Regions from separate parts of the Paenibacillus urinalis genome, predicted to be linked through region 2. Evidence: riboswitches for the same ligand, from Rfam matches in the RefSeq annotation. Region 2 holds a riboswitch; the other holds the start of a gene.
What was found. Region 2 has a riboswitch for S-adenosylmethionine ahead of PUW25_RS20900 (methionine ABC transporter ATP-binding protein). Riboswitches for the same ligand answer to the same signal wherever they lie in the genome.
Positions count from the first base shown of each region.

Region 1: it holds a riboswitch for S-adenosylmethionine, as region 2 does, so the genes downstream of both, metA (homoserine O-acetyltransferase MetA) here and PUW25_RS20900 (methionine ABC transporter ATP-binding protein) in region 2, are expected to answer to the same signal.

Region 1 covers NZ_CP118108.1:1,670,001-1,677,356, reverse strand. Annotated here, with positions in the region: gene PUW25_RS07710 (cation:proton antiporter) at 1-244, shown strand, start outside; gene PUW25_RS07705 (YitT family protein) at 283-1,176, shown strand; gene mqnC (cyclic dehypoxanthinyl futalosine synthase) at 1,226-2,365, opposite strand; gene PUW25_RS07695 (aminotransferase class I/II-fold pyridoxal phosphate-dependent enzyme) at 2,525-3,694, opposite strand; gene PUW25_RS07690 (aminotransferase class I/II-fold pyridoxal phosphate-dependent enzyme) at 3,687-4,874, opposite strand; gene metA (homoserine O-acetyltransferase MetA) at 4,911-5,828, opposite strand; SAM riboswitch class I at 5,966-6,092, opposite strand; gene corA (magnesium/cobalt transporter CorA) at 6,556-7,356, shown strand, end outside.
Region 2 covers NZ_CP118108.1:4,521,019-4,528,374, forward strand. Annotated here, with positions in the region: gene PUW25_RS20890 (MetQ/NlpA family ABC transporter substrate-binding protein) at 1-223, opposite strand, end outside; gene PUW25_RS20895 (methionine ABC transporter permease) at 332-1,000, opposite strand; gene PUW25_RS20900 (methionine ABC transporter ATP-binding protein) at 997-2,013, opposite strand; SAM riboswitch class I at 2,196-2,340, opposite strand; gene PUW25_RS20905 (Cthe_2314 family HEPN domain-containing protein) at 2,468-3,211, opposite strand; gene PUW25_RS20910 (COX15/CtaA family protein) at 3,575-4,519, opposite strand; gene PUW25_RS20915 (thioredoxin family protein) at 4,764-5,108, opposite strand; gene PUW25_RS20920 (DUF2515 family protein) at 5,248-6,531, shown strand; gene PUW25_RS20925 (putative polysaccharide biosynthesis protein) at 6,611-7,356, opposite strand, start outside.

The DNA of each region.
Region 1 (7,356 bases), 2.6 Mb from region 2:
TGGTCTAACCATCGTCTCCCGTGGAGAATTCTCTATCCTGCTGGCAAACATGGCCGCAACGGGCGGACTTATGGCGATCATCCAGCCTTTTGCTGCGATCTATGTGCTTATTCTAGCGATACTTGGGCCTCTTCTAACTAAAGAGTCCAAACACATTTACCGTATGCTGGATAAAATCTTCAAGTTCAAGAACACGAAGAAGCAGCAAAAGTCTGAGATGCTGCAAGAAAAGACGATCGACTAATTTGAAAAAGCAAGGATGATGAATAAAGGAGGAATCGGATGAACCAGCCTCCACATTCTCCTCGTCCCATCGATGCGGGATCCAAGGTATCCAGGCAGCCTCATCGTGTCTGGTTGAAGAAGCTGTTGCTCGTAACCTTGGGCGGCATATTGGCTTCGATTGGGCTGGAGCTTTTCCTGCATCCGAATCAGCTCATTGTCGGCGGTGTCACCGGTATATCCGCCATGTTCGCCTATCAAATGGAGATGCGGCTTGGACTATTTTTATTCTTGTTTAACCTGCCATTCATTCTATTCTCTTATGGGAGAGTTCATAAACAATTTGCCATCGTCACTGTACTTGGCTTAACGGTATTCTCTCTAAGTGCATTAATGCTGCATTCTTTGCCTGCAGTCCTGACTCATCCGCTGGCAGCTGCCATATTAGGCGGATTGTTTCTTGGACTTGGCATTGGGCTCGTGCTGAATAATGGGGGAACCCTGGATACACTGGCTGTAAACCATATCAACTCTAACCTTTCTGGAGGAAAGAGATCCAAGAATAAGCTTGAACGTATTATCATGGTCATGAATCTTCTTGTTCTTACCGGAGCAGGCATTAAGTTTGGAGCTCAGCAGGCCATGTACTCGATACTTGCTTACTTGATTGCTGTTGAAGCCGTCCACTTTGCAATGAGGGGCTTCACCTTTAATCGTCAAGTTTGTATTGCCAGTATGCAAACCGATAAGCTGGAGCAGGCAATAAAAGTTAGGATTAACAGAGTACCCAAACCTTCGGCTGCAGCCAATCGAGCGCATGATCCAGACTGGAATCAAATACCGGTTCTCTATTATTCCATACATGTGTTTGAAACGAGACAGTTGAAATCCATCGTTCGTTCTGTTGATCCCCATGCTACTGTAATATTCGATATGGATGAAACAAAATCATAAGAATTAAAATAGCGCAGCAGGTATTGTACCTGCTGCGCTTTCGTTTGATCTAATTCTGCATTACAAAATCATTCTCAATTTTGCTGTTTGGACCGTCGAATACTCTCAGAATCTCGTATTTCGTATTCCGCTGTGCCGGTGTATTCCCTGTCTCACGAATCAGTTCAAGAATGGAATTAATATTCACTTTATGTGTAGCACCTGCGGCAGAAACGACATTCTCTTCAATCATCGTGCTTCCAAAGTCGTTACAGCCGTAACGAAGGGAGAGCTTACCGACCTCCGGTCCCATCGTTACCCAAGAAGACTGAATATTCTTGATGTTATCGAGGAACAAGCGGCTGATCGCTACTGTCTTCAGATACGCTTCCGGAGTTTGGCGCTCTTTTTTCAAGTTGGTGTTATCCGGCTGGAAGGTCCAAGGAATGAACGCCAGGAACCCCTCCGAATCGTATCCATTCTGGATGCATTCGTCCTGGGCGTCACGAACACGCTGCAGATGAAGCGCCCGCTCCTCCATCGTTTCACCAAATCCAATCACCATTGTTGCTGTCGTATTCATGCCGATTCTATGTGCGGTCTGCATGACATCCATCCAGTCACGCCATGAACCCTTAAGCCGGCTGATTTTGCGGCGTGTGCGGTCATCAAGAATTTCAGCGCCTCCGCCTGGGAGGGAATCAAGTCCCGCTTCATGAATCTGCCTAACGACTTCTTCAAGGGTCAAACCATCGGACACTTCTCGCATTTTCATAATTTCAGCTGGAGAGAAAGAGTGCATCGTAATATCTGGGAAACGTTCTTTAATTCCACGCAGCAGATCCGTATAATAGCTGAATGGCAGGTTCGGGTTCGTTCCTCCCTGCATCAGTATTTCTGTTCCGCCCACATCCTGGGTTTCTTTAATTTTTTGGAAAATCACTTCATCCGGCAGTACATAGCCTTCATCTGAACCCGGTCTGCGATAGAACGCACAAAAACGGCAGTACACGTCACATACATTCGTATAGTTGACGTTCCGGCCGATAACAAAGGTTGTGATGGGTTCGGGATGCATTCGCTTCATGATGACATGCGCAGCCTCACCTATTTTTTCGACTTCATCCGATTCAAACAAAAGAGTCGCGTCCTCCACAGTCAGACGCTCACCATTCAAAGCTTTATCTAAGATATGGTTTACTCCGCTCATACGGCAGCCTCCCTTATCGTTAATATGTAACAATAATAGAAATATTGTCTTGTCTATCGTAACATAGGTTAAATGTGAAAAGAAGCACCTATTATAAGCATGCTTCTTTTTCATCTAGATATATAGGTTCAAAATCTTACACAATCGTGTACTTTAATTCTACCGATTAGCTGCTAGTGCCTGATCCAGATCTGCAATCAGATCATCGATATCCTCAAGTCCAACAGAGAATCGCAACAGTCCGTCTGTAATTCCTCTGTCGAGCCGGAAATCCTGAGGCATCGCCGCATGCGACATCATCGCCGGGTAAGAGAGTATACTCTCTACCGCACCAAGACTTACCGCAACGAGCGGAAGCTTAACTGCATTCAGCACCTGCTTGGCACGCTCTCCCGACCCGACGTCAAAGGAGACGACGGCACCATACCCAGTGGATTGACTCTCATGAATCTCTCTTCCAGGATGATTCATAAGACCAGGATAGTAGACAGCATCAATATCTGAGCGATTGGTCAGCCAGGCCGCAAGCTTGGCTGCACTTTGCTCCGAATGCGCCATTCTTGCACCCAGTGTCTTCATCCCGCGCATAAGCAGCCAGGATTCTTGTGCACCAAGAACCGTACCAAGACCATTCTGAAGCTTCTTCAGCTCATTAGCAATGGCTTCTGTCCGGGCAACAGCAAGGCCCGCTAGCACATCGCTGTGTCCTCCGAGGAATTTCGTAGCACTATGCAGTACGATATCGACTCCTTGTTCAATCGGCCGCTGATAATAAGGGGTCATGAACGTATTATCAAGCAGTGTAATAAGTCCTTTCTCCTGAGCCCAAGCTGTCACACCTGCCACATCGGTAATACGAAGGGTTGGGTTCGACGGCGTTTCCATAAATACGGCTTTGGTATTCGAGCGATATGCAGCTTTGACCTTGTCCAGATCCGTCATATCCACAAATGTCGTTTCAATATTCATCCGAGTCAGAATCGTACTGAGCAGACGGTAAGTACCGCCATATACATCTTCCGTAGCGATAATGTGATCTCCCGCAGATAAGATCATTAGCGCACTGGAGATGGCAGCCATTCCGGAGGAGTATGCAAATCCGCGAACGCCTCCTTCCAGTAAGGCAATGTAGTCTTCTAGCGCCTGACGAGTCGGATTCCCTGAACGGCTGTAGTCATGAACCGGCGGAGCGAATATGTCATGATGATGAAAAGTAGATGCCTGGTAGATCGGCACACTGGAAGCCCCCGTGCCTTCATCTATCTCTGCCCCAAAATGCAAGAGCTTCGTATCAAATTTATAGGAGTCGTCACGGTCCTTCTTACTCATGTGCTGCGCCTCCCTCAAGCTCTTGATGAGCCTTATCAAATGCCTGGCTTAAATCAGCAACGATATCATCAATATGTTCTATTCCGACAGAGAAACGAAGCAGGCGCTCATCAACACCAATCGCGTCACGAATTTCTACCGGAATATCCGCATGGGTCTGTACAGCCGGATAGGTCATCAGCGACTCCACTCCACCCAGGCTCTCCGCAAAAGCTACCAGCTTGATGTGTCTCAGGACGGGCTCAACGTATCTTGCATCCTTCACTTTGAAGGACAGAATGCCCGTGTTACCGCTGGATTGTTTATTTTGAATATCATGTCCTGGATGATCTGTAAGTGCAGGATAATAGACATCTGTAATTAAGGAGTGCTCGAGCAGGAATTCGGCCACTTTGGTTGCGTTGTATTCATGGCGCTCCATACGCAGTGCGAGTGTCTTCATACCGCGCATAAGCTGATAGCTGTCGCTTGGAGAGAGTACAGCTCCGATTGAATTATGTAGAAAAGCCATCTCTTCCGACAGCTCTTTTCCCTTGGTTACGATGAGACCACAGAGTACATCATTATGACCGCCCAAATATTTGGTCGCACTATGCACGACAATGTCAGCCCCAAGCTCAATCGGGCGCTGGAAGTAAGGTGTTAGCAATGTATTATCTACAATCGACAATAGACCATGCTTTCTTGCCCAGCCGCACACTTTTTCAATATCCGTAATCATCATAAGAGGGTTCGTCGGTGTCTCAATAAAAATAGCTTTGGTATTTTCATTTCTTACACTTTCGAGTGCATCAATATCATTCGTATCCACATAGCTTGCAGTAATGCCATTCTTGGACAAGATCCGTTCCACCAAACGATACGTACCCCCATAGAGATCAAGCGAAATAATCAGATGATCTCCTTGTCCGAACTTGGCAAAGATCGTCATAATAGCCGCCATACCCGAGCTGCATGCGAATCCTGCATCACCAGATTCCAGCTCAGCTGCTGCTTCTTCAAGAACCTTTCGGGTTGGGTTCGTTGTACGAATGTAATCAAATCCGGTGCTTTGACCAAGCTTCGGATGTCTGAAGGCTGTGGATTGATAGATCGGGAAATTAACTGCCCCCGTTACCGGCTCTTTCACTGATCCAATCTGTGCTAATCGGCTTTCAATGTTTAGTTTGTTGTCTCCCATTCGTAAACATCCTCCTCTAAGTTAGGTAGAATTCACTTAAATCTGTGGTCCAATGTCGTACGGCGTCTCTTGGTACACATAATAGTTGAGCCAGTTAGAGAAGAGTAAATTCGCGTGAGCTCTCCAGGTAGATGGCGGAACCTTACTTGGATCGTTGTTTGGAAAATAGTTATACGGAAGCTTCACATCAAGCCCTTTGTCCTTATCCCGATCATACTCCCATTTCAAAGATAACGGATCGTATTCGGAATGGCCCGTTACAAAAATCTGTTTTCCATCCTCAGTAGCTACAATATAAACCCCAGCTTCTTCTGACTCGGACAGGATCTCAAGACCAGGAACCTGCTCAATATCTTCTCTTGTCACCTCGGTATGGCGAGAATGCGGTGCGAGGAATACTTCATCAAAACCACGAAGCAGCTTGACATGAGATTTGTTGATCGTATGATGGAACACGCCAAAGCATTTCTCAGGAAGCCCTACCTTCGGTACATTAAAGTGATGGTACAGACCTGCTTGAGAGGCCCAACATATATGCATTGTTGAGGTTACATTGGTCTTGGTCCATTCAAAGATCTGCTGGATCTCTTCCCAATACGTCACTTCCTCAAAATCCATCTGTTCAACCGGTGCACCGGTAATGATCATGCCGTCAAAGCGAAGATGCTTAATCTCATCAAATGTTTTGTAGAACATATCCAAATACTCTTGGGACGTGTTCTTGGACACGTGAGACTTGGGATGAATGAGTACAACATCAACTTGAATGGGTGTATTACCAATAAGACGGAGCAGCTGTGTTTCTGTCGTTTCCTTCGTAGGCATCAGGTTGAGTATCCCGATACGAAGCGGCCGGATATCCTGCCTGTACGCATGGCTTTCGTCCATGACAAAGATGTTTTCTCCTGCTAGTACTTCCTTGGCCGGTAGAGCGTCTGGGATTTTAATTGGCATTAATACTCCTCCTTATATGGTGTTTGAAGAGCGAATATCATGAGAGAGCATGGGGGAGCAGAATATTTCGTCCTAACACAAAAAGACCTCACTCAGTAATCGAGAAAGGTCATCTGTTCGTATTCGAAAATGCGCCTCTCTCATCTCTCAATTCGTCTGTACCCTTAATAAATAAGATCAGACGACTGCAAGAATTAGCACCGTGCGTATTCGCCGGTTGCCGGGTATCATCGGGCTAGTCCCTCCACCTACTCTTGATAAGATTTCGCTATATTTTATTGTCATATACCCATTACTATAATGATTAGATCGTTATTCGTCAAGAACTGGACTGTTCAAAATAAGCACCAGAAGACAACTCAAGAAAATAAAGCACCAGATGTGCTTCACATACATAGACTGCCTTTGAATAGTGTAATATTTTCATTCTTGATTGCTTAATTCGAGAGCGTTATACTAGTCAAGTGTTAAATATCTAAAATGATGGGGTGACGTAAAATGGAAGGCGACCCGAGGCCTAGCTGGCAGCCGAATAAATATAACTATATAGGATGTACCATCAGCTTGCCGGTTGGACGGGAGCGCATATTTTACGGGCGAGACCTCTTCTCTATACCTGCTTAAATTGTGTGACCCTTCACTTTACCAGCACTGATGCGTTCACTTTCCTTCGTTATTCAGCTTGTCCCTATAACATTTACGGGAGATTAATAAGGAGTGGATACACATGAAAATAAGACTGGTGAATGAAGGAGTTTTTACTCCGCTTGACAACATTGAAGATACAATTACTCCTCCCGCTGAAGGGTTCTACTGGATTGATGCAGATGTCGACGATCTGGCTGTGCTGCAGCCTCTCTTCTCCATGCATGATCTGGCCGTTGAAGACTGTCTCAGTGAGGAAGAACAGCGTCCAAAGCTCGAAATATATGAAAGCCATTATTTTATCGTTGTAAACAGCATCCGGTTTGATGATGAAGAAATATTTTTACGTGCCGTGAACCTATTTCTGGGTAGACATTATATTATTACGGTTACCAAGCAGAAGATTAACGAGCTTCGCACACTCAAGCCTATTCTCTGGGAGGAAGAAGTCAGCACACCTGACCGTTTCCTCTATTACCTTGTCGATTCGATCGTTGACAATTATTTTACAGTTGGTGACCGGCTTGAGGCACGGATTGATGAGCTGGAGGAAGACATTCTGATGCACACCAAGAAGTCGCATCTGAACGAGATCATTGGTCTGCGAGGTGAGATTCTGTGGTTAAGAAAGGCGCTGTCTCCACAGAAAGAAGTCATCAATACACTTAACAAAAAAGATCTGCGGTTAATTGATGATCAGCTTCAGAAATATTTCAGCGACATTTATGAAAATGCGGTGAAAATATCTGAAACCTTCGATACACTCCGCGATCTGATGGGGAACTTACGTGAGGCTTATCAGTCCAGTATTTCAAACCGTGCCAATGAAATCATGCGTGTGTTCACGGCGATTACTACGGTGTTCATGCCGCTGACTCTGATC
Region 2 (7,356 bases):
AAGTAACAATTTCCAAATTAACGCCTTGCTCTTCAAGGATTGGTTTAACCTGCTCTAGAATTTCAGCATGTGGAACCGGAGTTGCACCGACCTTCAAGGTTACTGTTTCTTCTGTGCTTCCCGTGCCTTCACTTCCTGTGGTATCGGGAGCGGAATCGTTGCCGCAAGCTGCCAGTACCAGAACCAGAGTTAGAGTTAATGCAGATAAGAACCATTTTTTCATTACAGATGACCCTCCTATATAATCTCGATATATGTGATAAAGGATGAACCATTCAACGTCCATGCCCTAAATCCAAAGTAAAATTAAAACAAACTTACAGTTGCTCTATTATCTTCGAGTAAAATGCTTCACTAAGCGATCCCCAATCATCTGCAGTGCTTGTACGAGCACGATCATGATAATAACAGCAATGATCATCACTTCATTCTCATAGCGGTAGTAACCGTAGTTGACGGCGAGAGAACCAAGCCCTCCACCACCGACCATTCCCGACATGGCTGTGTAGGATACGAGCGTAACAATGGTCATGGTCATCCCCGCAAGCAGACCCGGTAGAGATTCCGGCATCAGCACCTTCCAGATAATCTGACCCGTCGATGCGCCCATTGCCTGTGAGGCCTCAATGACACCGCGGTCGACTTCACGAAGCGCAGTCTCAACAAGTCTGGCAAAGAACGGCGCTGCCCCCACAACAAGCGGAGGAATGGTACCGAGAACACCGATCGCCGTCCCTACGATTTCTTTCGTAATCGGAATCATCGCCACAATCAGAATGATGAATGGCACTGACCGCAAGATGTTAACAATCACAGACAGCACATTGTAAACAGACTTGTTGATTCCTGATGTGGAACGGGAAGTCATGAACAAAATAATGCCCAGCGGAAGACCGATAAGAATTGAAAATAGTCCGGATGCCCCCAGCATCTTTAATGTATCTAAAGTGGCCTTCTGGAATTCATCCCAGTTGATGACGGAAAAATCAAGCCCCATCATGCCATCACCTCCACTTCTAGCCCTTGTGACACAAGCTCATCTATCGTACTGCGAATCAGCTCAGGAGGACCTTCAAGTCTTACCGTAAGCTGTCCATAAGGCACTTGCTTAATAGTTGAGATGGTTCCTTGCAGGATGGCAAAATCAATACCAAGCCTTCTAGCCGTCTGCGACAGAATCGAATCATACGTTTTGCTTCCAAGAAACGTAATCTTAACCGTTTGGGAATGCTCCAAATGTGTCGCCATAATGGCTTCACCGAGCAGGTCGCCCGAATCCGTTTCACGTAGAATAAAGTCCTGGGTTACAGGATGCTGAGGCTTGAGGAACACTTCCGTCACCGGCCCCTCTTCCACAATACCGCCCTGATGAATGACGGCGACACGATCACAGATCGACTGAATCACATGCATCTCATGTGTAATTAGTACAATGGTCAAATTAAAGCGTTTATTGATATCCAGCAGCAGCTTAAGTATGGAATTCGTCGTCTGCGGGTCCAGTGCTGAGGTGGCCTCATCACATAGCAGCACTTCCGGGTCGCTTGCCAGCGCACGTGCGATACCAACGCGCTGCTTCTGACCGCCTGAGAGCTGAGAAGGATACTTTTTACTATGCTCAGTCAGACCAACCAGCTCTAGCAGCTCCTTCACTTTACGATCCACTTCCGCCTGATTGGTCTTCACGAGCCGTAGAGGAAACGCAACATTATCATACACAGTAGCTGAACTGAGCAGATTAAAATGCTGAAAAATCATACCGATCTTGCGGCGCTTCGCCTGCAGCTGCTGTTTGCCAAGCCTGGTCATGTTAATGCCTCCGACCCATACCTCACCGGCTGTCGGACGCTCAAGCAAATTAATTAAGCGGATCAGCGTGCTCTTCCCTGCGCCGGAATGACCGATGACGCCGAAGATTTCACCCTTTTGAATGGACAGATTAAGCCCGGATAAGGCCGTCGTGACCTGTTTTCCTTTGCCGTAGTCCTTTTTAATATTTTTTAGTTCGATCAAATGAGGTACCTCCTTACTTACTGCAATCCGTTCTTCTCTATGTCAGAGCTTCTATTTCTTTACACTTGTTTTACCCGTATGCCTTGCTTTCTACCCGAACCCCTCGTGGAAGAATATCTGATAAAAAGAAAAAGCCGCCTTTTTGCTAGACAAAAAGGGGCTTGTTATCATTAAGCGATTCCTTCTCATCTGCCAAGATCGTAAGAAACCTCACGGTCTTGAAGGATTTAGCACCATGTCATTCGGGTACAGCAGTCTTACTGACTGCAATACTGAATCGGTTGCCGGGCTTCATAGGGCCTGTCCCTCCGCCACTCTCGATAAGAACATATATGCGATTGTGTGTTTAACTCACTTTATTACTTATTTCAGCAATTTCAGAAACTAAGTGAAAGTATAAAATACTTCACACCACTTGTCAAAGGAAAATATTACATTATTTTTATCGGATTTCTTATGTTGAGGATTTGACAGCATTTTTGGCCATAGATGTGCTCTTCTGCCAGTTGTTATTAATGTAATGAAATGCCGCTGTCACGCTCTTGGATACAAGCTCTAGGCCAAGCTCAAGATCCTGTGTAAAAGACTTCAGATCCTCCAGCTCAATTTTGCCATGAAGAGTCTGATGCTTCTGCCACAGATCATCCACCATCTCAATATTCATGTGATGAATTTCTGTATTTCTTCGTTTTCGCAGACGATTCATCGAGTCTGAATATCGATCTTTAAGATCGTTCAGCTCCTGAACAAGCGGCATATGCTGCTTCAAATATTCAAATTGACGAAGAACCGTGAAGTAAGAGAAATGCACCTTCACCTTAGAAGTATGAAGATCATACCAGTCATCCAGCAGGTTACCAAGCTTGTCGAGAATAGCAAACATGCGAATAAAGCCATCCTTGTAAAAATAAACATAACGAGCGTAATCCGCCTTCTCATCCGGTTCCATATCTTCTGTTGAGGAAGAATGAACTTTGGCGGCAAAGAAAGAGGCAGCAAAAGTGCTCTGCTCCAGTTCATCAAGTGAGGTCATCAGACCTCGGGTCCAAATATCGAGCTTGCGATAATCATGTGAAGGGTCGTTTCCTCGATCTATAGCCGCTCCAAGCAGCTGCAGTGTCTTCGCCATGGTATCCATGGCTTCTTTTAACTCTCCGGTGTTAACCCGGGCGGGCTCTCCCAATAAGGTTCGAAGCATATGCGTGTCCTCCTGTGCATCTGTACAGCTTATAGTTCCCGAATTCTGCACCTCACAACCATAATTACTTGATAATCCTGACGGATGGAATGATGGATAAGAGGTGAGTCCATGCAAGATATGTACCCCGTTGAATCAATTCCATAACTCATTAAAAAATCATTTTGATCTATATATACCCTTGATTGAAGCAGCTAAAGGTATTATGAAATTGATTCCGTTATCAGGCATTTTGAAAACAAAAGCCTGCGGAGTATCTCCGAAGGCTTAACAAGTGCGTGACACACGCCTGAGTTATGTATCCCGGGCAGCGACCACTGCCCGAGTGAAACGATTAGCTTTCCCTTTTACCAGCTAGCTCTGTTACAGCTTATTACTGCCCACTGGCTTGGCAAGTCTCCACACGACATAGCTCATATAGCACAGCATGCCGAACAAGACGGCAATGATTGTCATATGTGCCAGTACGACGAACATGTAGACTTCAGGACGATTCATTGTCAGCATCAGTCCAACACCAGAGAGCACTTGAAGAATAATTAGACCGATCGCTGACAGCCCAAGCACCTGCATTTCCCGGTTATTCTTGTGGTGACGATAAGCATAGTGACTGAGCACTGCAACGACAGCAACCAGCAGAAATGCAGCTGCTCGGTGCATAAAGGCTATGCCGACTCCGCCAGACAACTGAGGCACAACCTCTCCATTACATAGAGGGAAGCCGGAGCAGCCGCCTGCAGAGCTCGTATGACTTACAAAAGCACCCGTATAAACAACCACGTAGGAATAGATTGCGGTAATCCATACCAGATTACGGAAGCCCTTGCTGACGCGCGGCAAACTGTCAAACCGTTCAAGACCTCCAAACTTCTCTTCCTGTCTGGCCCCAAGCGTTGTCATGAGTGCACTTGCAAGCGAGATAAACGCAAACCCAAGGTGCAGTGCCATCACGGGTGGAGATTGGGAGAAGACAACAGCCAGTGCACCCATTCCTCCTTGGATAATGACAAATATTAACGTCAATAGCGCAAAGATCTGTAAATCACGGCGTTTCTTGCTGTACAGCCAGAAGAGCACAAAGGTTGCAACCGCAAGCAGCCCGGCTGTTGAACTCACGATGCGATGGGAATACTCAATAAGTGAAGCAAGCGTATGTGCTGGTACAAATTCACCATGACACAGCGGCCACTCATTGCCGCAGCCGAGTCCGGACTCTGTCCGGGTAACGACTCCACCGCCAAAGGTGGCAAAAAACATGAATATGGTCGTCACGAAACTGACCCATTTTAACAATTTGATATGTTTCAACTTCATTCACCTGCTGTTATGAAATATGGTGAAGCTATCCATCAGCTCTTTTTCAATTATAACGGATAAAAGAATCCACAGCATAAACCGATTGTGACAAAATGTTAACGCATAAAATCTATTTCATAACACGCTGAGCTGCCACATCAATCCCAATTCATTGCACTCATCTCAGTATATCCATCATTACACAGCAAAACACCGCTCCCTTCGGAAGAAGGAGAACGGTGTATTTTTGAGTTTCTTATTTATGAATGGACTTGTACACTTCAACCGCACGATCCAGGAAGGTCTCAATCTCCTCGCGTGATTTGCGGTTTTTATTAACGAAACGAATCAATTCCCGGCCATCCGTGTAAGCAACAAAGCTCGGAATGCCCAGAATGTTCTGCTCCTGACTGACCTCCTCCACTTTATCCACATCCACCTGAATAAGCGATAAGGAATCGGCATATTTCTCCTCTACCTCTGGCATAAATGGATTGATATAGGTGCAGTCACCGCACCAATCCGCCTTAAATACAGCAACGACCAGGTTGGAGGATTGTATAGATACGTCAAATTCAGCCTTGGAATTCATTAATTTCATGTGTACCATCCTTTCTGCTATTTACCTTTATCTTACCTTAGTGAAGCAAAGAATAGAGTGGAAGTCAAATTTTGTGTGCATACTAGTAAACATCGTGAGTAAGCATCGTGAGACGATTCAACGAAAGGGAGATATGATGATGGACAAACCAGATTATCAAGCGCAGCCCAAGCCTTCTATTTGGCAGCTGATTACAACGATTCCGGTCACGATCAAGGAAATGATCACTGGGAAGAGATCAGCCTGGGAAGCCTCCAAAAAACTGCGTCACCCACTTCTCTCCCTGACGTGGCAGACTTCTTCTGCCGTACAGGTACAGCATCAGCTTGAGCATATGATGGCAAGTGTAAGAACGTCTGGTGTTCAGACAGCCTCCCTTCGGAGCAGCCAGCTTGACCCTTATAGTGTGGAGGAGCTGGAGCTCGTTCAGGAGATTAAGCAGCTGACAAGAGTTCACAACCAGAGCAATGTCTCCAGAACAGCAGCTTACCTCGCCTGCTACAAGTCTTATCCAGAGCTGCACTGGGCACTGCTCGCTCACTTCGTATCCCGGAACGGTGGATATAATATGACAGATCTGCGCAGCGGATTGCTGAAGACCATCCTGAATGACCAAGAAAAAGAAAGGGTATACCTGCTGCTTGAACGGTGCAACGCACTTATTTTTCAAGACGCTTACCCTCAGCTGCTGCTATATATGAAAAGTAAGGAAAAAGGCCGGAGCTACTTTCATTTACTATCGGAATTTCACATTTCCTCCTTCATGGTTCCCTTCTGGGAGCAATTCTGGCTGAACAGGGACAGTGCACTGCTGGCGGTTGGACTGATCATCAATGAACAGAACTATATTGAGTATCGCGTCATCCGCAATTCGTTCTACCAGCACCATGTCACCTCTACTCTGTCCTTTCGCTCACATGAAATCGCGGGGCTGAATCATATTGTCATCCCGCTCGGTATTAATGAGGAGCTCGTTGGCTTGACCTTGTCGAATTTCAACAAGATGCATGAGCGGATTGCCTTTGGCAAGAATCTGTATGCGCTGCTATTTGGACATGAGCAGGTGCTGGACCGGGCTGCTGCTTATGCATATGCCGTCCCTCATGAAGGCTCAAGAAGCGAATATTGGCCTAAATTTTTCACAGCTCAAAAAGAGCTCTCTACACATGAGGCCCTCGTATCGCCTATGCTGAGCCGAAATGAAGCGCTCCCGTCAGGAAGTAAGCTGTACAGCCCAAAACTGCTAGACGTTTGGCAGGACTTGCCGTATGAGAAAATATCTCGAGAAGACTGGCTGACTCAAACCGATAGTCTTGGTCATCTGACCGTTCCAAGACGGCCCAAATTGTTCGAGATCAGCCATGAGCATAGGAGCAGTCTATCCAAGCTGGCCATGATGCATGACCTGGATCGATTAATTTAGACATCAAAAGGCATCGTTTCATCTGGTGATGAAACGATGCCTTTTTTTCTATATACGTAGTATTCTAATCCTCGCCCTGTTATCCTCTTGCTCCCTGATTACCAGAACGCTTCAATCGCATAAGCGGGCGGAGCACCTTCTGAACGATACGCGGATAACTCTTCAGCTCGTCTTCTCGCAGTACACCGAGAAGGATGAGTAGAGCAAAGTAGCTGATAAGAACAGCTAATCCAACGATCCCACAGTTAATCAGGTAAGCCAGTCTAGACGGCATCAGATCAGTCATTCGCAGACCCAGTTGATGGAGCCCGTACCCTATTCCTGCCGAGAGCACGACCGTTGCAGCAAATCCTGCCCACCTTGAGCCAAGGATGGAGAAGCTGACTGTTTTCTTCAGAACACGTACATTTAATGCTGTAATGATGAGGAATGCGAGACCTGTTGAAGCAATGATGCCATAGATGCCGAAGAACGGTGCAAGCGCAAAGCTCGCGGCAAGCTTCACTACGATTCCTATGAAGACGGTAACCATCGTTATTTTGGGTTTACCGATTCCCAGCAAGATGGAATTCGACGTCATCATTGTAATCTGGAAGATCGTTCCGAACGTCAGCATCGCCACTACGCCGGCACCTTCCAACGTACTGAACAAGAGTCCGTTGATGGAATATGCAGCAACGGTAAGTGCAATGACCATCGGCATACCTGTCATGATGGCAATTCGCATCGCCAGGGTAACCTGTCCGCGCAGATGGCTTTCATCTTTTCTGGCATAAGCTGCGGCGATAATAGGAATAAGCGACTGACTAAGCGCAATAGCGAGAA